Regions from separate parts of the Nocardiopsis baichengensis YIM 90130 genome, predicted to be linked through region 4. Evidence: riboswitches for the same ligand, from Rfam matches in the RefSeq annotation. Region 4 holds a riboswitch; each other region holds the start of a gene.
What was found. Region 4 has a riboswitch for cobalamin ahead of cobN (cobaltochelatase subunit CobN). Riboswitches for the same ligand answer to the same signal wherever they lie in the genome.

Region 1 (5,887 bases), on a different contig from region 4:
GGTCGGGTGCGCTCATGTGGGTCCTCCCCGGGGCTGCGTCTGTCCTCGGAGGATTATCCCGCTCCCGGGCAGGGCACCGGGCATCGGGGCCTGAAGCGGGCCGACAGGGGGCCGGGAGGGGCCGGGGTGCGCCGACGCTCACGCGGCGCGCGTGTACATGCCTTCGAGGTCGAAGGGAACCCCCTCGCGGTCGACGGTCACCCGGACGGTGCCCAGCGCCTCGTCGCTGATCTCGTAGCACTGGCGTCCCCCGGCCGGCTCCAAGCGGGTGCACCGGCGGGCGATCTTGCGCACCGTCAGGCCGGGAACGTCGACCCACGCCATCGCGATCTCGCGCGCCTCCCCCTTGCGCAGGCCCAGCCTGCGGACGGGAAGGGTCACCGTCAGCGGGGTGCAGGAGGCGCACACGTCCACGCAGCCGTCGAGGTCGGGGCGGCGTGTCCCGTCGACGCTCCACTGCGCCCCCGCGCGGCACAGCTCCACCGCCTTCATGCCCTGATCGGTCACGGCCTCAAAGCGCGCACGGAGGACCTCCCAGGCCAGGTCCGTGCGCACGGTCAGGCGGCCGCCGAAAGGGCGCTCCCCCGCGGCGGCCTCCGTCGCCTCCAGGCGGAAGCCGTCGCGCTCGGCGATGACCGTGCCCACACCCGTGCCCTCGCCGCCCAGGCGGCGCCATGCAGCGGGATGCTCACACATGCGTCTGTTCTACCGTTCGCCCCCGTTACGCACCAGAACGCCCCCATCACAATGCATGAACGGAGGGCGATCCGGAGATGGGACGCCGAAACGGCGGTGCGCATGCGGAAGGGCCCCGCGCGGACGGTACGCGGGGCCCTTCCTTGTGAGGGGGGCGTGGTCGGATCGGACCGCGCCGTCAGGCGGACCCGGCCCTCTGCTTGGCGCCGCGGTACTCGGCGTCCACGCGGTCGAAGTCCTCGGCCATCCCGTCGGTCGCCTTGGCGAGCCCGTTGAAGACGAAGATCGCCGCGACGCTGACCACGACCGCCGGGACCATCGCGTACAGGCCGGTCTCCAGCACCTTCTCGTCCAGGACGTCCCAGATGACCGCGGTGGCGCCGCCGCCGACCATCCCGGCCAGCGCGCCGGTCCAGGTCATCCTCTTCCAGTACAGCGACAGCAGGATCACCGGGCCGAAGCCGGCGCCGAACCCGGCCCAGGCGTAGCCCACCAGGTCCATCACGGTGTTGTTCCCGCTCAGCGCGATCCCGGCGGCGGCCACCGCCACCGCCACGACCGCCAGCCGGCTGACCCACACCAGGGTCAGCGGCGAGGCGTCGCGCTTGAGGAAGGCCCGGTAGCCGTCCTCGGTGAGCGCCGAGGAGGCGACCAGCAGCTGGGAGTCGGCGGTGCTCATCACCGCGGCCAGGATGGCGGCCAGCAGCAGCCCGGCCACCCACGGGTTCATCAGGGCCTGGATGAGCGAGGGGAAGACGTTCTCGGCGTTGTCCAGCTCGCTGTCGAAGCCGAAGTAGGCGACGCCGGCGAAGCCCATGACCACGGCCAGGGTCATCGCCGAGACGGCCCAGGCCACGCTGACCGCGCCGGCCCGCGGCACGTCGCCCACCGAGCGGATGCCCATGAAGCGGGCGAGGATGTGCGGCTGGCCGAGGTAGCCGATGCCCCAGGCCAGACCGGAGATGACGACGACCGGGGCGAGGACGGCGCCGGTGTCGAGCGCCCCCTGGCCCTGGAAGCCGCCCAGGACGGAGGAGAGGCCGCCGGTGCCGCGCTCGGCGTCGCCGGTGATCGCGACGATGGCCACGATCGGCACGACGAGCAGCGCGATCCACATCATGACGGCCTGCACGACGTCGGTGTAGCTGACCGCGAGGAACCCGCCCAGGAAGGTGTAGAGCACCACGATCGACACGCCGGCCACGATGGCGACGGCCGAGCTCAGACCGAAGACCTGCTCGAAGAGCCCGCCCATGGCCACCAGGCCGGAGGCGACGTAGAACAGGTAGAAGGCCAGGATGAGCAGGGCCGAGACGCCGCGCAGCAGACCGGTGCGGTCGCCGAAGCGGTTCTCCAGGTAGGAGGAGAGCGTCAGGGAGTCGGACTCGCCGCCGCTGCGGGCGTCGGTGGCGCGCTCGGTGTACACGCGCAACCGGCCGGCGATGAGGATCCAGCTGCCGGCGAAGCCGAGCGCCAGGCCCACGGCGATCCAGGCCTCTCCCAGGCCCGACAGGTAGATGGCACCGGGCAGCCCCAGCAGGAGCCAGCCGCTGAAGTCGCTGGCGTTCGCGCTCAGGCCGGCGACCCAGCTGTTGAGCCTTCGGCCGCCGAGCACGAAGTCCGACAGCGACACGGTTCGCTTGTACACCCACAGACCGATCCCCACCATCACCACGAAGTACGCGGCGAAGGTGAGGACGGACGCCAGCAGTGACTGGTCCACGCCTGGCCCCCTTTTCTCCAGCTCAGGATGGTGACGACCACCGCATCCTGTACTCCGCGTCACGTGCGGCGCAATGACCGATATGCACTTCGCCACTCCTTCGAGATACGGCCGTCACATTCGTCCTCCATAGTTGTCCGACCAGCCAGAACATGGCCGAGCAGTTGTCCGATCGCACAGCGCGGACCTGCCTTCTCCCGCTCTGGGCCCTCCCCGTACGCTGGTGCCGCGACGGGAGCCAGGAAGCCGGTGCGAGTCCGGCACGGTCCCGCCACTGTGACCGGGGAGCCGACCCCGCTGGAGGCCACGGCGCGCGAGCGCTGGAAGGCCGGGCGACGCGACGATCCGGGAGTCAGGAGACTGACCCGTCGCGGAACGTTGCCGACCAGGGGCGCGGACCCCGGAGAGGATGCACACGTGCACGGCCCTGCCCTGCCCTTTCCCGGACGCGCCCGGATCCCGGGAGAGGACCGGACGTGCACCTTCGACCCCCGCACGGCGCCCCCGCGCGCCTGATCGCCCTGACCGCGGCCGCCGCAGCACTGGCCGGCTGCGGCACCACCGGCGCCTCCGAGGAGGAGGCCGCCCCCGCAGAGGGCTACCCCGTCACGGTCTCCGAGTGCGACCGCGAGGTGACCGTCGACGCCCCGCCCGAGCGGGCGGTCACCCTGAACCAGCACGCCACCGAGGTGATGCTGGCGCTCGGCCTGGAGGACCGCATGGTCGGCACCGCCTACCTCGACGACGCGGTGCTGCCCGAGTACGAGCAGGCCTACGAGGAGGTCCCGGTCCTGGCCGACGAGTACCCCTCCTTCGAGGACCTGCTCGCCGCCGAGCCCGACTTCGCCTACGCCGGCTACCCCGGCAGCGCCTTCGACGAGGCCGAGGGGCGCGGCCGCGACGCCCTCGAGGACGCGGGCATGACCACCTACGGCAGCCTCGAGCAGTGCGCGGACGAGGTGGGCGTGGAGACCTCACACCAGGAGATCCGCAACATCGGCGAGCTCTTCGGCGTCGAGGACCGCGCCGAGGAGCTGATCGCCGGGATCGATGAGCGCCTCGCGGAGACGGACTCCCGGATGGAGGGCACCGAACCGGTCGACGTGCTGGTGGTGGACAACGTCGACACCACGGTCTTCACCTCCGGCGGCAAGGGGATCGGCACCGACATCATCGAGCGCGCGGGCGGGCGCAACGTCTTCGACGACGTCGACCAGGTGTTCTCCGACGTGTCCATCGAGCAGGCCGCCGACCGCGAGCCCGAGGCCATCGTCTTCTACGACTACGGCTCGATCACGGTCGAGGAGAAGATCCAGGCCGTCAAGGACGACCCCCTGCTCTCGGGCACCGAGGCGGTGCGCGAGGAGCGCTTCGCGGTCCTGCCGCTGTCCTCGGCGGTGGTGGGGGTGCGCATCGGCGACGCCGTCGCCGACGTCGCCGACCAGCTGCACCCGGGCGAGGACGGCTGAGCGTGCGCACCGCGACGGGGCGCCGCCCCGGCCTGCTCCCCCTGCCCCTGGTGCTGGGTCTGCTCGCGGGCGCGCTGCCGGTGGCGGCCACCTTCGGCGTGATCGTCGGCTCGGTGGACGTCTCCTTCGCCGACACCTGGCGCATCACCGCCCACCGCCTGCTGCCCGGGCTGGTCGAACCGGACTGGCCGCGCGCCCACGAGGCGATCGTGGTCACCGCCCGCGCCCCGCGCGTGCTGCTGGCGGCGATGACGGGCGCGGGGCTGGCCGGGGTGGGCGCCGTGCTGCAGACCCTGGTGCGCAACCCGCTGGCCGACCCGCTGCTGCTGGGCATCTCCTCGGGGGCGACCCTGGGGGCGGTCCTGGTGGTGATCGGCGGCGTCACGCTCTTCGGCGCCTACTCCATGCCGGCGGCCGCGTTCCTCGGCGCGCTGGGCACGCTCGTGGCCGTGTACCTGCTGGCCCGCACCGGGCGGCGGATGACGGTCACCCGGCTCATCCTGTCCGGGGTGGTCGTGGGCCAGGTGTGCTCGGCCATGGCGAGCCTGATGATCATGATGTCGGGCGACCCGCACGCCTCGCGGGCCGTCCAGCGCTGGACGCTGGGCGGCCTGGGCGGGACCACCTGGGAGGACCTGCCGCTGGCCGCAGTGGCGGTGGGGGTCGGGCTGCTGGCGACGGCCGCCGCCACGCCCGCGCTCAACGTGCTCCAGCTGGGCGAGGAGATGGCGCACGGCATGGGGCTGAGGGTGCACCGGTTCCGCGCGCTGATGTTCGTCGCCACGTCCCTGGCGACGGGGGTGCTCGTCGCCCTCTCAGGGCCGATCGGGTTCGTCGGGCTGATGATGCCGCACATCGCCCGGCTGCTGGTGGGGACGGACCACCGGCGCGCCGTCCCGGTCGCGGTCCTGCTCGGGGCGTCGTTCATGGTCATGGCCGACCTGGCGGCGCGCACGCTCGCCGCGCCCCAGGAGATCCCGGTCGGCATCCTCACCGCCCTGTGCGGGGCGCCCTTCTTCCTGTGGCTGATGCGCCGCGACGCGCGCGCGGGCAAGACGATGGGCTGAGCGGACCGTTCGGGGCCCTGGGCCTGGGCCGGTGCACCGGAGGAGCGGCTAGGGGACGGCGGCTTCTCCGGTGACCGGGCGCTCGTCGGGCAGGACCAGGAGCAGCAGGGTGCCCAGCACCAGGAAGGCGCCCGGACCGATCACCATCGGGGTCAGGAAGGCCAGGGCGGGGACGCCTCCGGACGCCTCGTGCCCCGGGGCGCCCGCCGCCTCCACGCGCACCCCGGCCATCGCGATGTAGTGCATGGCCGACACCGCGCAGCCCAGCAGCCCGGCCCCCAGCAGCGTGGCCGACAGCGTCCACCGCTTGCCCACGAACCACAGCGCGCCGCCCGAGGCGCCCAGCGCCACCACCGCGGCACCCGCGACGAACAGCGGCTCATGGGCCATCGCCGCGTCCATCCGCATCGAGGCCATGCCCATGTAGTGCATGGTGAGCATCGCCGTCGCGACCAGCACCCCGCCGACCGGCAGCACGACCAGGCGGCGCCACCGGCGGGCGACCACCACGGCCAGCGCGCCGGTCATCACGACCACGGGGACGGCGGCGCTGGCGGCGGTCAGCAGCGGGTCGTAGCGGATCGGGGTGCCGGGGACGCGGAACCCGAGCATCGCGATGAAGTGCATGGACCACACCGCCGCCCCGCCCAGCGAGAGCCCGCCCAGCGCGGTCCAGGCCGCCCGGGTCCGGCCCGAGGACGACAGCGCCCGCGAGGCGTACCTGAGGCCGAGGAAGGCCCCCAGCACCGACACCGCGCACGCCACCAGCGGCGTCCACACCCCCTGAGCGAAATGCTCCACCATGCCTGTTTCCCCTCGCGGCCCGCACTACCAGGCCGTTTCCCCCTACCGCAGAACGCCGCAGATCATCGCAACCCGTGCAGCGCACCCGCAATCCCTGCACAGCGGCCGTTCCCGGACAACGGCCGTTC
Region 2 (5,887 bases), on a different contig from region 4:
GGTCCTCGGCGACCGAGGCGACCTTGCCGTCGGTGGCCCCGTACGGCGGGCGCATCAGCGTCGGCAGCATCCCGGTCTCCCTGCGCACCAGGCCGTTGACCTCGGACAGCTCGTCGCGCACCTGGCCCTCGCCCACCGAGGTCAGGTCCGGGTGGGTCACCGTGTGGTTGGCGATCTCGTGCCCCTCGGCGTACTCGCGGCGCACGGTGCGCGGGTGCTCGCGCACCGGCTCCCCGGTGACGAAGAAGGTGGCCTTGGCGTCGTGCTCGGCCAGCGTGTCCAGCAGCTCGGGGGTCCGACCGCCCGGGCCGTCGTCGAAGGTCAGCGCGACGCACTTGCTGTCGGGGTCGGAGCAGTCCGCGCCGCCCGCGTCGGGGTCGAACCGCCCCGGGACCCCGCCCGCCGGGCCGCCGTCCTTGGGGGCCGCGGCCTCCTCCAGCTCCAGGCCCGGCGTGACCTGCGTGGCGGTCGTCCGCGCCTGCGCGCCGAAGTCCGACAGCAGCGGCTCGGCGTCCTCGCCGGGGACCACGGCGTGCACCCGCCCCTCGTCGGCCGGGGCCACCTGCCCCTCGTCGAACTCGACCACCAGGTCGCCGTCGGGGTTGAAGCCGACCGAGTCGTAGAGCTCGGCGATGGGGTAGAGCGCCTCCGGCTCCACTCCGTCCTCCTCCAGGCGGTCCTTGACCAGCCCGTCGAGCTCCTCCAGCTCCTTCTGGCCGGCCAGCAGCTCGGTGGAGTAGGCGGTGTGCCCCTCGGCGGTGTCGTACCAGTAGGTGGAGTAGCCGGTGCGCTCCCCGTCGGAGTCCTTTTCGGACAGCTCCAGGCGCACCGCGAGCACGTCCGGTCCGGCGGCGCTCAGCGCGCCCCGCACCTCCAGCGACTCGGCGCCGGGCGCGGCCTCGCGGAAGTCCTCGGCCTCGTCCTCGGCGATGGCGTCCAGCCTCTCGGCGAACGGCTCGGCGCCGGGGACGGTCGGGTAGGCGATCTCCACGTCGACACCGCCCTCGTCCTCGGAGCGGCTCTCCTCACCGAGGCCTTCGACGGTGTCCGGGGCGACTGCGGTCAGGGCGTCGGGCTCGCCCTCGGGGCGCTGCGGGGCCTGCTCCTCCGATCCGCCGGTGTTCTCGCCCTCGCTGGGACTGCAGGCGCAGAGCAGCGTGGCGAGGGCGACCGGGACGGCGAGCACGGCGCGTGCGGAGAACGGTCGGGGTTCGACACGGGAATGGCGGAGCAACGGCCTTCGACTTTCGCTTTATCGGAAGAAGCGGACACAATGGTTGGATCATCGCACCCGACGGCGCGCGGGGTTCCGGGTTTCGGTCACAGGAGGGGAAAACCTCGGGACGGATCGCCCAAGCGGGGTTCCGGGGGCCGGTGGGGGAGGGGGAGGCGGACCCGGCCTCGGGGCCGGAAGGGGTGCGTGCCTATACTTCCACTCGCGGTCGGTACGTGCACGGCGAAACGCCGGGCGTGTCGAAAGAGGGAACCCGGTGCGAATCCGGGACTGCCCCGCAGCGGTGAGCGGGAACGAAAGCCGCCAGGAGCACTGGACGCGGCAGCGTCTGGGAAGCGGCGGCCGGTAGGCCGGCATCCTCCCCGGCAGGGAGGGGGCCACGCCCGTGAGTCCGAATACCTGCCGACCGCCCGTGGGCGCGGCCGCGCCCACGGTGGTCCGTGAGCCCCGAGGGAGGGCGGCGGTCGGCGGGATCGGTCCGCGCTGCGGGCGGCCCCGCCGCGCGCTCTGCCTCGACTCGCGGCCCAACGGCTGATCGACGAGGGAGAGACGAAGCCAGTGACGACGACCGTTCACGGATACCCGCGCATCGGACCGGACCGGGAACTCAAGCGCGCCTGCGAGGCGTACTGGGCCGGCCGGAGCAGCGCAGCCGAGCTGGACGCCGTCGGGGCGCGGCTGCGCCGCGCCGCCTGGGAGGCCTACTCCGAGGCCGGGATCGACGAGATGCCGTCCAACACCTTCTCCTACTACGACCACATGCTCGACACGGCCGTGCTGTTCGGCGCCGTGCCGACCCGTTTCGGGCGCCCCGAGGAGGCCGAGGACCGCGCCACGGAGCTGGACCGCTACTTCGCCATGGCGCGCGGTGTGCAGGAGACCGCGCCGCTGGAGATGACGAAGTGGTTCGACACCAACTACCACTACCTGGTCCCCGAGCTGTCCCCGCACACGGCCTTCCGGCTGGCCGGGGCCAAGCCGCTGTCGGAGTTCACCCAGGCCAAGGGGCTGGGATACCTCACCCGGCCGGTGGTCGTGGGCCCGGTGACCTTCCTGCTGCTGTCCAAGCCGGCCGCCGGCGCCCCCGAGGGGTGGAACCCGCTGGAGCTGCTCGACGGGCTGCTCCCGGCCTACGCCGAGCTGCTGCGCCGGCTGCGCGCGGCCGGGGCCGAGCACGTCCAGCTCGACGAGCCGGTCCTGGCCACCGACCGCGGCCGTGCCGCGGTGGGCGAGTTCGAGCGCGCCTACCGGGTCCTGGGCCAGGAGAAGGACCGCCCGCAGATCACCGTGGGCACCTACTTCGGCCCGATCGGCACCGAGGCCCTGGAGGCGTTCAAGCGCACCGGCGCCGAGCGGATCGCCCTGGACCTGGTGGCCGGGCCGGACACCGCCGAGGAGCTGGCGGCCGTCTCCGGGCTGGGCGACAAGACCCTGCTCGCCGGCGTGGTCGACGGGCGCAACGTCTGGCGCACCGACGTGCGCGCGGCGCTGTCCCGGCTGACCCCCCTGATGGGCCTGGCCCGCGAGGTGGTGGTCAACACCTCCTGCTCGCTGCTGCACGTCCCGGTCGACCTGGACGCCGAGACCGGCATGGACCCGGCGCTGCGGGCGCGGCTGGCCTTCGCCCGGCAGAAGCTGGACGAGGTGGCGCTGCTGGGGCGCGCGCTGAGCGACCCCGACGGCGCCGCGGCCGACCTGGAGCGCGCCCGGGCCGACCTGCCCGAGCCGGAGGGCTTCCGCAACGCCCAGGTGCGGGCCCGCCTGCAGTCCCTGGGCGCGGAGGGCGAGCAGCGCCTGCGCGAGGGCCGCTGGAACAGCGAGGGCGAGCCGCAGTACCTGCCCACCACCACCATCGGCTCGTTCCCGCAGACCGAGGAGATCCGCAAGGCCCGGGCCGAGCACCGCACCGGCGCCATCGGGGAGGAGGAGTACGAGGCCCGGATGCGGGGGGAGATCGACAAGGTCATCGCCCTGCAGGAGGACATCGGCCTGGACGTGCTCGTGCACGGCGAGCCCGAGCGCAACGACATGGTCCAGTACTTCGCCGAGCGCCTGGGCGGCTACACCACGACCGCCAAGGGCTGGGTGCAGTCCTACGGCTCGCGGTGCGTGCGCCCGCCGATCCTCTTCGGCGACGTGCACCGCCCCGAGCCGATGACGGTGAAGTGGGCCACCTACGCCCAGTCGCGCACCTCCAAGCCGGTCAAGGGCATGCTCACCGGCCCGGTGACCATGCTGGCCTGGTCGTTCGTCCGCGACGACCAGCCGCTGGCCGACACCGCCCGCCAGGTGGCCCTGGCCCTGCGCGACGAGGTCGCCGACCTGGAGCGCGAGGGCATCCGGCACATCCAGGTGGACGAGGCCGCGCTGCGGGAGCTGCTGCCGCTGCGCGCCTCCGAGCGCCAGGAGTACCTGGACTGGGCCGTGGGCTCGTTCCGGCTGGCCACCTCGGGGGTGGGTGAGCGCACGCTCATCCACACGCACATGTGCTACTCGGAGTTCGGCGAGATCGTCGGCGCGATCGAGGCGCTGGGTGCGGACGTGACCAGCGTCGAGGCGGCCCGCTCGCACATGGAGCTGGTGGACGACCTGGACCGCTCCGGCTACCGCCGGGGCATCGGCCCGGGGGTCTACGACATCCACTCCCCGCGGGTGCCCTCCGCCGAGGAGATCGAGTCGGCGCTGCGCACCGCCCTGCGCGCGGTCGACCCGGCGCGGCTGTGGGTGAACCCCGACTGCGGCCTCAAGACCCGCGGCTACGCCGAGATCGAGCCGGCGCTGCGGAACATGGTGCAGGCCGCCCGCCGGGTCCGCGCCGACCTGGCCGGGTGAGCCCCGCGCCCCGCTGAGGCACGAGCGGGGCGGTGACCGGAAGGAGAGAACGGGAAAGGGGGTGCGGGCCGGACGGCCCGCACCCCCCTTCTCACACGGGGACCCGCGCTCAGGCGCCGATCTGGCCCAGCGCCTCCTCGCCCAGCTCCGGGACCAGGTCCTTGACGTCGTCGTACTTCAGCGGGGCCGGCTCGCTCTCGTCGGCCTGGTAGCCCGGCGTCATCGTGTAGTCGACGGTCATGACGATGTTGCCCTGGCGCACCAGCAGGGTGGCCACCGAGTCGTTGGTGCGCAGGATCTTCTGCGTGGAGAAGACCAGGGCGGCCTCCTCGCCGACGTCGACCTTCTCGTCGACCTCGTGCACCTCGGTCTCGATGATGTCGTTGCTCTCGTCGGTCGCGCGGTCCAGGCTGCTCTGGAACCGCTCCTTGGCGCCCTCGATGGAGTCCGAGCCGCCGTAGGGCACCTGGTAGGTGACCGAGACGTACCCGCTCTGGTCGCCCTCGCCCTCCAAGGTGTAGGTGCAGTCCGAGGAGGAGTCGGTGAGCGACTTGCTGCCCTCCCGGCCGCCGATGTCGGCCAGGGTCGACTCCGAGAGCGACGCGCACGGGTCCTGGGGGAGCTCGTAGGGGGGCTCGCCCTGTGGGCCGGCCGCCTGGGTCTCCTCGTCCTCCGGGGGCTCCTCGGACGCGGTGGTCTCCTCGGTGCCCTGGGTGGGCTCGCCGCCGCCCTGCGGCTCCCGCCCCTCATCCCCGCCGCCGCGGATCAGCATGAAGACCACGGCGATCACGAGGATCACGATGACGACGCCGCCGACGATGACGATCCACATCCCGGCGCTGCTCTTCTTCGGCGGCGGGTAGCCCGGGCCGCCGGGACCGCCGGGACCGACAGGCCCCCCGGGGCCGTAGGGAGGCTGCCCGCCCGCGTACATCTGCTGGTCCTGAGGGGGGTACTGCGGTCCGGACCCCCCATAGGGGGGCTGAAAGCCGGGCTGCTGTCCGTATGGTCCGTTTTCGCTCATGACTCCCCTCGCCACCTGCGTGACTGAAACTTTTCGTGAGACGCCGGCAGGCGTCCTCACGGTTCCCCATTCCGGTGGGAAACGTGGAGCCGGGCGCCGGGCGCGCCACTCCACGGGCGTCCCTCCGCGACTGGTCTCGGCAGGAGGCGGGCCCCGGGTTCGGCATCCTAGCGTCCCGCCCCCGGGAGGCAGAGGGGCGGAGGCGGGTTCGGGCCGCATCGTCACGGATTCGTGGCGGTTCCGTGCCTGATGCGCCGGATACGCCCCTCGTCCCCCGGTGATCGTTGCCGGAACGAGACCTCTGTCCGCGGGTGCGGCGTTACCGTGGGCCGGTGAGCGATGACAGCGCGAACGGCGGCGGAGGCGCGCCCCGGCACGGGTTCTGGGCGTGGCTGGTCTTCATCCTGGCCGTGGGCGCGGTGCTGGCCCTGGCCGCGGGGTGCATGGCGTTCATGTACGCGCCGGTCTTCGGCGGCTGACCCCGCCCCGCGCGCCGCCGCTCAGAACGCCGCCGCTCAGAACATCGAGATGTGCACGTGGTCGAAGTGGTTCTCGGTGATGGAGCCCCGGTCGGCCATGTCGCGCCAGCCCTCGGAGTCGCGGCGCACGTCCCAGATCTGCTGGCGGTAGATCACGTACATGATCCCCAGCCGTTCGGCGTTGTCCTGCGCCCAGTGGGCGATGTCCCAGCCGTGGTCGATCTGGTCCTGTGAGGGCATCTGCCCGTTCTTGTCGACCATGAAGTCGCAGGCCCGCCCCTTGGGGTGCTCGCCGACGACGTAGCCGCCGTCGGGGCG
Region 3 (5,887 bases), on a different contig from region 4:
CGCGTCCTCGCCGAAGGCGAAGGCGTCCAGTTCCCGGGCGCGCGAGGCGAACACGGCCAGGGCGGCCACCAGGGCGGCGGCGCACGGCCACACGTCGTCCCAGCGCGCGCCGCTGAGCGACCCGAGCAGCCAGAACAGCACGCTCCGGGCCTGCTCGGCGTCGGCCGAGGAGTACACGATCAGCGAGGTCAGCGCGGAGAACAGCTGCATGACCGCCACCCCGGACAGCACCACCTTGGCGGTGGTGCCGCCGGAGAGCCTGCTGAGCAGCAGCACCAGCGCGAAGGAGACGCACGCGCCGGCGAACGCGCCGGTGGACAGGGAGAACAGCCCGCCCCCGACACCGAGGACCAGCACCAGGACGGCGCCGGTCGAGGCCCCCGAGGACACGCCCAGCACGAACGGGTCGGCCAACGGGTTGCGCAGCAGGGACTGCAGCACCGCCCCGCAGACCGCGAGCCCGGCCCCGCACACCGCGGCGAGCAGCGCGCGGGGCAGGCGCAGCTCCCACACGATGCCCTCGCGCACCGCCGACAGCCCCGACTCGGGTCCGCCCGTCCGGGACCAGGCCACCGCCGCCACCTCGGGGACCGTGATCCCCGCCGGACCGAGGGCGGTGGCGGCGGCCACCGACAGGGCCAGGATCACCAGGCCGGCGGCGGCCGCGGCCGCGCTCCGCCCCGCCGTCATGATGCCGACGACAGCGCGTCGGCGACCTGCTCGATGCCCTCGACCGTCCGGATCGAGGGGTTCATCGACGCGCCGCTCACCACGATGTAGCGCTCCTCGCGCACCGCCTCCATGTTCCGGGTGACCGGGTCGCTCTCCAAGAACTCGATCTTGGCCTCGGCGCTCTCGGCGGTCTGCGTCTCCCGGGTCAGGTCGCCCACCACGAGGTGGTCGGGGTCGCGGTCGGCGACCGTCTCCCAGTTGATCTGCGGCCACTCGTCGGAGGTGTCGTCGAAGGCGTTCTGCGCCCCCACGGCCCCGGTGATGATGCCCGGGGCGCCGCAGCACCCGGCCATGTAGGGGGCGTTGGAGTCGGAGAACCAGTACATGAGCGTGGTGTCGGAGGCGGTGTCGGGGTCGATCCCCTCGGTGGCGGTGTCGACGCGCTCCTGCAGGTCGGCGACGAGCTCCTCGCCGCGGTCCTCGACGCCGAACAGGTCCGCCAGCTCGCGGACCTCCCGGTAGACCGTCTCCATCTCCAGGGGCTCGTCGCGCGTGCCGTCGCCGCCGGTGCTGTTGTCCTTGCCGACGCAGTCGGCGGGGGAGAGGTAGGTGGGCACGCCCAGCTCCTCGAAGTCGTCCCGCTCGGCCACGCCGCCGGTGCCCATGGTCGAGGCGAACGAGGCGCCGACGAAGTCGGGCTCGGCGTCGAGGACGCGCTCGAAGGAGGGCATGTGCTCGGCGAGGCGGGGCACCTTCTCCTCCTCGTCCTCCAGCCCCTCCATGACCGGGTCGGTCCACTTGGCGGTGCCGGCCATGCGGTCGGCCAGCCCGAGGGAGAGCAGGATCTCGGTGGTGCCCTGGTCGAGGGCGACGGCGCTCTGCGGCGGGGCCGCCACCTCGACCTCCCGGCCGCAGTTCTCGATCGTCTTGGGGGAGCCGGCGGCCTCGGGGCCGGAGGCGTCGCCGCCTCCTTCGCCGCCTCCGGCGGAGGCGCATCCGGAGAGCAGGAGCGCCGCCGCGGCCAGGGCGCCGAGGGCGGGGGCCGGGCGGGGGCGGCGGCGGGCGGGACGGGGGACGGGGCTGCCGTGGGCAGCCGGGGCAGGAGTCGCCACGGAGGCCTTTCCTTGTGCGGGGCCCGTGCGCGGGGCCGGCGGACACGTTCTCCCGAAGGCCGCGGGGCGGCCTTCCGGGGTCGGCCAGGTCTTCGGACTCGGGTTCGCACGGCCGGGGCGCCTTCCCGGACCGCGTTCGCGGTCCAGTGGCGTCGTGCCCCGGCCGTCCCCCTCACCGCTGCGCGCCAGTTCCGGATTCGCACCGGATTCCCTGTACGCCCTGATGGGGCGGCCGACGGCTGGAAACCGTAGCAGTCGGGGCCCTCGCGGGCGGAGGGCAGGGGCGCCTCCGGGAGGCGGCCGTCGGTGCACGTGTGCGCAAGATTTTGCAGGATCCGGCCGTGGCCGGCGTGTCCGCGGAGATGAAGGCGGTGTGAGGCCGTTCACATCGCCGGTCATTGCTGCTATGTTTCGGCACGTATTGAAAGTTCTTGCAGATATAGCAAGATCTTTACGTGGCGGTCGTTCCGCGCCGGTGCGGCACGGCCGCCCATCCCCCCGCACCCCCGCACACGAGGAGAGCGCGATGCCCCTCATCCTCCGAAGAACCCTCACCCTGGCCGCGGTGCTGCTGCTCGGCGCGGCCCTGCCGGCCGCGGCCCCCTGGCAGCCCGCGTCCGGGGCGCCCGCAGCCGCGGCCGCGTCCCCGGCCGCCGCCCCCGACGACGGCGGCGCCGTCGTCCACCTCTTCCAATGGCGCTGGGAGTCGGTCGCCCAGGAGTGCGAGGACGTCCTGGGCCCCAACGGCTACGCCGCCGTCCAGGTCTCCCCGCCCCAGGAGCACGTCGTGCTGGAAGAGGAGGGCTACCCCTGGTGGCAGGACTACCAGCCGGTCAGCTACCGCCTGGACGACACCCGCCGGGGCACCGCCGCCGACTTCCAGGACATGGTCGACCGCTGCCGCGACTCCGGCGTCCGGATCTACGTCGACGCGATCGTCAACCACATGACCGGCACCGGGTCGGTCGGGGCGGGCCCGGGCAGCGCGGGCGGCGCGTACGAGAAGTACTCCTACCCCGACCTGTTCGGCGACGGCGCCCACGGCTACACCGAGCAGGACTTCAACACCGCCGAGTGCGGCCGCGACATCGAGGACTGGAGCGACCCCTGGGAGGTGCGCACCTGCGAGCTGCTCGGGCTGAGCGACCTGGCGACCGGCGACGCCTACGTGCGCGAGCGCCTCGGCGACTACCTCGCCTCGCTCGTCGACATGGGCGTGGCCGGGTTCCGCATCGACGCGGCCAAGCACATGCCGCCCGAGGACCTGCAGGCCGTCGTGGACATGCTCCCCGGCACCGTTCCCGGGTGGAACGAGGCGCCCTACGTCTTCCAGGAGGTGATCGCCGACGCGGCGATCGGCGAGGACGAGTACACCGGGATCGGCGACGTGACCGAGTTCGACTACCAGCGCCGGATCGGCCACGACTTCGCCGACGGGAACCTCCAGGGCGCCAAGGACCTGGAGGAGGGCAAGCTGGCCTCGGACAGCGCGGTCTCCTTCGTCGTCAACCACGACACTCAGCGCTCCGAGCCCACCCTGACGCACGGGACCGACCGGGACCGCTACGACCTGGCCCAGGCCTTCCTGCTGGCGCACGGCTACGGCACGCCCAAGGTGATGTCCAGCTACGCGTTCACCTCCACCGAACAGGGCCCGCCCATGGCGGCCGACGGGACCACCGAGGCCGCCGACTGCGCGCAGGAGCGGTGGGTGTGCGAGCACCGCGCGCTCAACGGCATGCCGACCTTCGCGAGCGCGACGGCCGGCGAGGAGGTGTCCTGGGCCGACGACGGCTCACAGCGGGGGCGGGTGGCCCTGGAGCGCGGCGGCGCGGGCTTCGCGGCCTTCAACGCCACCGGTTCGGAGTGGAGCGCCGGGTTCGCCACCGCGCTGCCCGACGGGACCTACTGCGACGTCGCCTCCGGGACCTTCGCCGACGGCGCCTGCGACGGGGCCGCCGTGGAGGTGGCCGGCGGCCGTGTCGAGGTGTCCGTCCCGCCCGAGGGGGCCGTGGCCCTGCACACCGGTGCGGTGGTGGAGTGCGCCGACCCCGGCGGCTGCGACTCGGGCGGGGACCCCGGGGACCCCGGCGCGTGCACGGAGGTCGAGGCCGTCTTCGGCCCGACCGTGGAGACCTTCTACGGCCAAGGGGTGTACGTCGCCGGGTCCGTCGAGGAGCTGGGCGGCTGGGACACCGGCCGGGCGCTGGAGCTGTCGACCGACGAGGGGGCCTACCCCGAGTGGAGCGGCTCGGTCGGGCTGCCGCCGGGGGCGGAGTTCGAGTACAAGTACATCAAGAAGGACCCGGACGGCACGGTGACCTGGGAGTCGGGCGGCAACCGCACGGCGGTGGCCTCCGGTGACGGGTGCGCCGTGGAGCTCGGAGGCGAGTGGCGCGACTGAGCGGCGGGACCGGAGCAGTGAGCCCGGCCCCGGTACCCCGGGGCCGGGCCCCCGGAGGCCTGCTCAGGCTTCTTCGGCGGGCCGGTCGGGCAGGCCCAGGCGCAGGTGTTCGACGTGGTTCAGGGCCTGGTCGATGAGCTGGGCGACGTGGTGGTCGTAGAGCGAGTAGACCACCGAGCGGCCCCGGCGCTCGCCGGCGACCAGGCCCAGGTTGCGCAGCAGCCGCAGCTGGTGCGAGCAGGCCGACTGCGTCATGCCCACCGCGTCGGCCAGTTCGGTGGCGGGCAGGGGCCCCTCGCGCAGGCGGGACAGGATCAGCAGGCGGGAGGGGGTGGCCAGGGCCTGCAGGGTGGACGCCACCTTCTCGGCGGTGGCCGCGTCGAGCGCGGGCGCGGCCGCGGGGGAAGGGGAAGCGAGTTCGTGGCCCATGGAGCCATCCTACTTTCGTGAACTAATGAAGACTTGTTCATGTATTCCTGTATAGTGGCGCCCCGACCGGCCGCGGCTCCGCCCCGGTCCGTCCCGCCCTGCCCCGAACCACCGCGCGAGGACCGACGATGCCCTCACCCACCGCGAACCCGTCCGCCCCCGCCGCCGCGCCCGCACCGGCGGCCCAGCTCGCCGCCGCGCCGCGGCGCCACCGCACCCGCCTGCTGGAGCTGCCCGAGGTGCGCTGGGCCGCGGCCGCGCTCGCCGTGTTCCTCCTCGCCCTCCCGCTCGACCTGCTCGGTGCCCCGCCCCTGGCCACGGGCCTGCTCTACGGCGCGGTCTACGCCCTGGGCGGCTGGGAGCCCGCGCTGTCCGGCCTCAAGGCGCTCAAGGGGCGCACCCTCGACGTCGACCTGCTGATGGTGGTCGCCGCGCTCGGCGCGGCCGCCGTGGGCCAGCCCGGGGACGGCGCCCTGCTCATCGTCATCTTCGCCGTCTCCGGTGCCCTGGAGGCGGTGGCGACCGCCCGCACCGAGGACTCCGTGCGCGGCCTGCTCGACCTCGCCCCCGCCACCGCGACCCGGCTGGGACCCGGCGGACGGGAGGAGGCCGTCGCCGCCGGGGACCTGGCGGTGGGCGACACCGTTCTGGTGCGCCCCGGCGAGGCGGTCGGGGCCGACGGCCGCGTCGTCGACGGGCGCAGCGAGGTCGACCAGGCCACCATCACCGGGGAGGCGCTGCCCGCCGACAAGGCCCCCGGGGACGAGGTCTACGCCGGAACCCTCAACGGGTCCGGGGCGCTGACCGTGCGCGTGGGACGCGAGGCCGGGGACGCCGTGGTCGCCCGCATCGCCGCGATGGTCGAGGAGGCCTCCCGGACGACCTCGCCCACCCAGCGCTTCATCGAGCGCATCGAGCAGCGCTACAGCATCGGCATGGTCGCGGCCACCATCGCCGTCTTCGCCGTCCCGCTGGCGTTCGGATCCGATCCGGCCTCGGCGCTCATGCGCGCGATGACCTTCATGATCGTCGCCTCGCCCTGCGCCGTGGTGCTGTCCACGATGCCGCCCCTGCTGGCGGCCATCGCCAACGCCGGCCGCCACGGCGTGCTGGTCAAGTCGGCGGAGGCGCTGGAGCGCCTGGCCGCCGCCGACACCGTCGCCCTGGACAAGACGGGCACCCTCACCGAGGGGGCGCCGCGGGTGGCGGAGGTGCGCCCGCTGGGCGGCGGCGACCGGGCGTCCCTGCTCGCCCTGGCCGCGGCGGCGGA
Region 4 (5,887 bases):
CACACCGGGCGGCAGCCCAGCAGCGCCAGCACCTCGGCGATGTCGTCGCCCTGGGTGCGCATGGCGGCGGTGCCCCACACGGTGATGCCCACCGAGCGGGGGTAGGCGCCGGTGTCGGCCAGGTGGCGGGCCACCAGCGAGTCGGCCAGTGCCTGGCCCACGTCCCAGGAGTTGCGCGCGGGGATCGCCTTGGGGTCGACCGAGTAGAAGTTGCGGCCGGTGGGCAGCACGTTGACCAGGCCGCGGGTGGGCGAGCCGGAGGGGCCGGCGGGGATGTGCCCGCCGTCCAGGGCGTGCAGGACCGCGTCGATCTCGGCCCCGGTGGCGTCCAGGCGCGGCACCACCTCCTCCGCGGCGAAGACCAGCACCCGCACCATGTCGGCCGTCGCCTGCGCGGCCTCCCCGCCGTCGGCACCGGCGGCACTGTCGGCGCTGTCGGCCCGGTCGCCGCCGAGCACCGCGGCCACGGCCGCCTCGGCGCGGTCGGCCCGCCAGCCGTCCTCCTCCATGTACTCGACCATGCGCCGGGCCAGCGTCTCGATCAGGTCCACGGCGTCCGAGGCGGTCCGGGCGGGCCCGTCGACCAGGGCGCTCAGCTCCCCGGGCACCTGCACCCGGGCGCCCGGCTCGGCCAGCAGCTCCTTCTCGTCCAGCCCGAACCGGCGGGCCAGCGCCGCGCGCAGCCCCGGCAGCGCCCCCACGCGCCCGCCCCACACCTGGGTGGCCCGCAGCACGGCGAGCGCGAGGTTGACCCGCGCCTCCCCCTGCGGGGCGGCGCCCAGGATGTGCAGGCCGTCGCGGATCTGCACGTCCTTGATCTCGCACAGGTAGCCGTCGACGTGCATCACGAAGTCGTCGAACTCGTCCTCGGAGGGCATCTCCTCCTGGTGGAGGTCGTGGTGCAGCTCGGCGCTCTTGATCAGGGTCCAGATCTGCGCGCGCAGCGCCGGCCCCTTGTCCGGGTCCAGGTCGCTGACCAGGGCGTACTCGTCGAGCAGCTGCTCCAGCTTGGCGATGTCGCCGTAGGTGTCGGCGCGCGCCATGGGCGGCACCAGGTGGTCGACCACGGTGGCGTGGCCGCGCCGCTTGGCCTGGGTGCCCTCGCCCGGGTCGTTGACGATGAAGGGGTAGACCAGCGGCAGGTTGCCCAGCACCGCGTCGGGCGCGTCCTCGGCCGCCATGCCCAGGCCCTTGCCGGGCAGCCACTCCAGGGTGCCGTGCTTGCCCAGGTGCACCACGGCGTGGGCGCCGAAGCCGCCGTCGGCGGGGGCGGCCTCCATCCACCGGTAGGCGGCCAGGTAGTGGTGCGAGGGCGGCAGGTCGGGGTCGTGGTAGATGGCGATCGGGTTCTCCCCGAAGCCCCGCGGCGGCTGGATCATCAGCACGACGTTGCCGAAGCGCAGCGAGGCCAGCACGATCTCGGGGCGGCCGCGCGAGTCGTCGACGTACAGCTCACCGGGCGGATCGCCCCAGTGGCCGCGGACGGCCTCGCGCAGCTCCTTCGGCTGGGCCTCGAACCAGCGCCGGTAGTCCTCCAGCGGCACGCGCACCTCGGCGGCGGCGAGCTGGTCCTCGCTCAGCCACTCCACGTCGTGCCCGCCGGCGGCGATCAGCGCGTGGATGAGCGGGTCCCCGTCGTCCTCGCGCCGGCCCTCCTCCGGGGCGGGCACGCGCCACAGCGCGTCGTCGGAGCCCAGGTCGTAGCCGCGCTCGGCGAGCAGGCGGAACAGGCGCACCGCCGAGGCGGGGGTGTCCAGGCCCACGGCGTTGCCGACCCGGGAGTGCTTGGTGGGGTAGGAGGAGAGCACCACGGCCAGCCGGCGGTCGGCGTGCGGCACCGAGCGCAGGCGGCCGTGGGCCACGGCGATCCCGGCGATGCGGGCGGCGCGCTCGGGGTCGGCCCGGTACACGGCGATGCCCGCCTCGCCGACCTCCTTGAAGGAGAAGGGCACGGTGATCAGCCGGCCGTCGAACTCGGGGATGGCGACCTGCATGCCCGCGTCCATCGGGGTGAGCGCGGCGTCGGAGGCCTGCCACTGCTCGCGGGTGGAGGTCAGGACCAGGCCCTGGAGCACCGGCACGTCGAGCGCGGCCAGGGCGCCGGCGTCCCAGGCGTCCTCGTCGCCGCCGCCGCTGGCGTCCGCGGCCACGGCGCCCCCGGCGGCCAGCACCGTGGTCACCACGGCGTCGGCCCGGCCCAGCAGGGTGAACAGGCCCGGGGCGTTGTCGGTGTCCAGGCCGCGCAGCGAACCGGAGAAGACCGGCAGCGGGTGGCCCCCGGCGTCCTCGACTGCGCGGCACAGCACGTCGACGAAGTCGGTGTTGCCGGCCAGCTCGTGGGCCCGGTAGAAGACCACGGCGACGGTGGGGCGCCCGGCCTCCGGCTCCGGGTCGGCCTCCTCGCGCCACGGGAGGCGGTGCACCCCGAACTCGGGCATCTTCGCCGGCGGCTCGAAGCCGTCGCCGGTGAGCAGCACCGTGTCGGACAGGAAGCGGGCGAGCTGGCGCAGGTTGCCCACGCCGCCCTCGGCCAGGTAGGCGTGGGCCTCGGTGGCCACCCCGGAGGCGACCGTGGACAGCGCGATCATCTCGGCGTCGGGGGCGGCCTCGCCGCCCAGGGCGACCAGCGGGACGCCGCTCGCGCGCAGCGCCTCCAGCCCCTCCTTCCAGGCCTCGCTGCCGCCCAGCAGGCGCACCACCGCGATGTCGGCGCCGTCGAGCAGTGCGGGGACCTCGGAGGCGGGGGTGCGCGCCGGGTTGGCGGTCCGGTAGCCCGCCTCCGCGGCGCGCGCGGCCAGGAGTTCGGTGTCCGCGGTGGACAGCAGCAGGATCGTTGCCACGCGTGGCCCTTCGTGTCGAGCCGGGGTCCGCGCCCCGGTGCCGAGCGTTCTTCGAGCGCCGCGAAGTCTCCTGGCTCGGGGATCGACGCCCGGCCCGTGCCTTCCCGCCGGCGGACCGGCAGTGGCCTGCGTCGGGGCGGGCTCCTCCCTCACAGTTGCGGGACAGCCACGGCTTCGCACCCCGCCGCGGCGGGGCTCCGTGTTCCTCGGCGGCGCAGGCCCATCTTCGCAGAGGCGGCGGGACCGGACCCGGCCAGGGTTGTCGTCCCGTCCTGTGCAGGGCCGGGGTTTGCGAGAATCGGCGCATGAGCGACTATCCCCAACCCCCTTCGGACCCGGGCGACCCGTACGGCAGGCCGGCCGACCAGGCGTACGGCGGACAGCCCTACCCCGGCGGGGACCTCCCTTACTCCCACGGCGAGATGGTCCCGGCCGGCACCGGCGGGTGGGACGCCGCCCCGCAGCCCGCGTCCGGTGAGCCGATCCTCACCTCGATCGGGGACATCACCCTCACGCAGAGCGAGGTCATCACCCCCTCGGGGCGCTTTCCCATCCGGGGCGCGCAGTGGAACGTGACCGACATGAGCCACGTGGAGGAGAAGCTCTCCACGACCGGGCTGGTCCTGACGATCGGCTCCATCGTGCTGTTCATCTGGTTCTGCGGTCTGGGGCTGCTGGGTCTGTTCTTCCTCCTGATGAAGGAGAAGGTGACCACCGGGAACATCCAGGTGACGGTGTCCAACGGCAACTCCCACTACGCCACGGTCATCCCGGCGCGCACCCCGGAGACCATGCAGCAGGTCACCCAGCAGGTGAACTACGCGCGGTCGCTGTCGGCCATGTAGAGCGCCGCCGGCCGCGAAGAGCGCGCTGGGCCGGTGGCCGGGCCGCCCGAGCGGTCCGGCCACCGGCCCGGCCGGCGACCCGGGCCGCTCAGGCGGGAGCGCCCGGGACCGCCCCTACGGTGCGGCGCGGTCGCTGTCGGCCGGTCGGTCACGCTCGGTGGAGCGGTCACCGGAGCCGTCGGCACGGACGCCGTCCGAGGTGGAGGGCGCCTCCGAGGTGAGGCGGTCCAGGACGGCCTCGCGGACGAACAGGGCCAGGGGGCGGCCCTCGGCGGACATCTCCAGCTCGGCGAACTCCTCCTCGGAGAAGGCCACGCTCAGGGTGCGGCCAGCGCCCCGGACGGGGGTCAGCCCGAGCATCCGCCGGTGGACCCGCTCCAGGGCCTCGGCGGGCACGGAGCCGTAGCAGGACTCCAGGTGGCCGAGCCAGTCGCGCATCTCGTTCCAGCGGGCGTAGCGCCCGGCGAGGACGTACAGGTAGGAGCCGACGGTCCGCCCGGCGGCGGCCCGTTCGAGCTCGGCGTGGGTCATGGGGTCGAGCTCCAGGACGACCCGGTGCGCCGGGTCGGCCGCGCTGCGGGGGCCGTCGGCAGGGGACGCATCGGGGCGCCCGTCCGGACGGCGGTCGCCGGCGGGCTCGGTGGTCGGGACGTGGTCGGCGCTCATGGAACCTCCGTGGGCACGGGCCGTGGGCCCCTCCGGACACGTCCGGAGGGCGTGGCGGCCGCATTCCCTCGAGGGCCGCGTCCGCGTCGCGCGTGTGCTTCGGGCCCGTGTCCCCGGTCCGCCACCGGTCGCCCACCACGGTAGAGCGCGCCGCAGGCCCCCGCCACCCGTCGTCCACAGGCCCGGTCTCGGGAGATGCGCGCCCGGATGCCCTTCATTGACCTCACCGCCGGTACGGCTCCATGACACGCACGTCCCAGAACGCACCCGGACCACACGCACAGCCTTGCGGCCGAGCCGCCCAGCCCTCCTGACGGAAAGAGCACGGGGCGCGCGCATGACGCGCGGCTGTCGGACGTGGCGGCTAGTGTTCCGCCATGGTCCAGGTCACGGTCGCACCGGATTGCGGCAACGCACCCAGGAAACAGCTCCTGCGCGACTTCACGATCGCGCTGGCGAAGCGTGATGCGCAGGCGCTGCTGCCGACCGTCGCCGACGACGTCGTCTGGGAGATCGTCGGACGGCGCACCGTCCGCGGAAAGGCCGATTTCGCCGATGCGGTGGCCACGGCCGTCGAACGGCAGGCGGAGACCCTGCAGCTGGACAGCATCCTCACGCACGGGAGCGAGGGAGCGGTCAGCAGCCGCCTGGCCTTCCCCGGTGGAGGCGCAATGCGCTGCTGCGACGTCTCCGCCTTCAGCGGCCACAGCAAGACCGCGAAGATCAAGCGGATCACGTCCTACTGGATCGAGGAGTGAGCGGCGGCCCGTCATCACCGTCGGCAGACCGGCGAACGCGCGTTCCACGCCCCGAATCCGTGCTCTGCCCAGCGGGCGACCGGAGTCATGTCCCGGTCGAAATGGGGACGCCCGGCTCAGGCGACACCGCTCCGACCACCCTGCTCAGCCGAGTGGCGTCGTCGTGTTCGCCGCCCGACGGCGTTACAGCGATCCCGGCGAGCGGACCACGAGCAGTTCCTTGACGTTCGGATACACGAGCCGCCGATCGCTCCCCGGAAGCGGTCCAGCACGCGACCTCTACGCAGCCGGAGCCACACTCCTCCCCTGCCTGGGGCGCTGCCAGGCGACCCCGATGTGCAATACGGGCAGGACGCCCCAGAACGCTGGCAGGTCCGGACGTGCTCGCCGCCCGGCGGCCTCGACTCCCCCGGCTTCGACCGTGCCTCCGTCCCACACCCGGCTCTTCCCTCCAGGGTGGGCCGCCCGCCTCGAAAGATGTTCCCTCAGGAGGCCTTACAGCGGTGGCCCGGCCGGCGGGATCACCGGCAGTCCCTCTGGCGCGCCCTCCTCCAGCAGCCGCCACACGGCGTCGGTGTCCATGTGCTCCTCGACCAGGTCGCCCAGGGCGTCCAGCCGGGACGCGCGCGCCTGCGCGAAGTCGGTGTCGGGCGCGGGGCGGAAGTCGCGGCCCGCCACGGCCGCCACGTCGGCCAGGAACGCCCGCCGGAAGGCGTCGTTCTCCAGCGCGCCGTGCCAGGTCGTGCCCCACACCGCTCCGGCGCGGCAGCCGTCCAGG

Region 1: it holds a riboswitch for cobalamin, as region 4 does, so the genes downstream of both, C892_RS0124255 (ABC transporter substrate-binding protein) here and cobN (cobaltochelatase subunit CobN) in region 4, are expected to answer to the same signal.
Region 2: it holds a riboswitch for cobalamin, as region 4 does, so the genes downstream of both, metE (5-methyltetrahydropteroyltriglutamate--homocysteine S-methyltransferase) here and cobN (cobaltochelatase subunit CobN) in region 4, are expected to answer to the same signal.
Region 3: it holds a riboswitch for cobalamin, as region 4 does, so the genes downstream of both, C892_RS0113450 (ABC transporter substrate-binding protein) here and cobN (cobaltochelatase subunit CobN) in region 4, are expected to answer to the same signal.

What each region holds. Positions count from the first base shown of each region.
Region 1 covers NZ_ANAS01000036.1:47,887-53,773, reverse strand. Annotated here, with positions in the region: gene nadE (NAD(+) synthase) at 1-16, opposite strand, end outside; gene C892_RS0124265 (putative glycolipid-binding domain-containing protein) at 139-696, opposite strand; gene putP (sodium/proline symporter PutP) at 875-2,419, opposite strand; cobalamin riboswitch at 2,636-2,802, shown strand; gene C892_RS0124255 (ABC transporter substrate-binding protein) at 2,896-3,888, shown strand; gene C892_RS0124250 (FecCD family ABC transporter permease) at 3,891-4,955, shown strand; gene C892_RS0124245 (MHYT domain-containing protein) at 5,004-5,759, opposite strand.
Region 2 covers NZ_ANAS01000009.1:83,096-88,982, reverse strand. Annotated here, with positions in the region: gene C892_RS0109050 (polysaccharide deacetylase family protein) at 1-1,186, opposite strand, end outside; cobalamin riboswitch at 1,427-1,655, shown strand; gene metE (5-methyltetrahydropteroyltriglutamate--homocysteine S-methyltransferase) at 1,793-4,066, shown strand; gene C892_RS0109040 (DUF3558 domain-containing protein) at 4,176-4,898, opposite strand; gene C892_RS31755 (hypothetical protein) at 5,423-5,569, shown strand; gene C892_RS0109030 (coiled-coil domain-containing protein) at 5,606-5,887, opposite strand, start outside.
Region 3 covers NZ_ANAS01000014.1:30,567-36,453, forward strand. Annotated here, with positions in the region: gene C892_RS0113445 (FecCD family ABC transporter permease) at 1-690, opposite strand, end outside; gene C892_RS0113450 (ABC transporter substrate-binding protein) at 687-1,784, opposite strand; cobalamin riboswitch at 1,851-2,035, opposite strand; gene C892_RS0113455 (carbohydrate-binding module family 20 domain-containing protein) at 2,311-4,188, shown strand; gene C892_RS0113460 (ArsR/SmtB family transcription factor) at 4,252-4,617, opposite strand; gene C892_RS0113465 (heavy metal translocating P-type ATPase) at 4,746-5,887, shown strand, end outside.
Region 4 covers NZ_ANAS01000039.1:4,144-10,030, reverse strand. Annotated here, with positions in the region: gene cobN (cobaltochelatase subunit CobN) at 1-2,840, opposite strand, end outside; cobalamin riboswitch at 2,904-3,048, opposite strand; gene C892_RS0125840 (hypothetical protein) at 3,146-3,685, shown strand; gene C892_RS0125835 (hypothetical protein) at 3,800-4,351, opposite strand; gene C892_RS0125830 (nuclear transport factor 2 family protein) at 4,729-5,109, shown strand; gene C892_RS0125825 (cobyric acid synthase) at 5,605-5,887, opposite strand, start outside.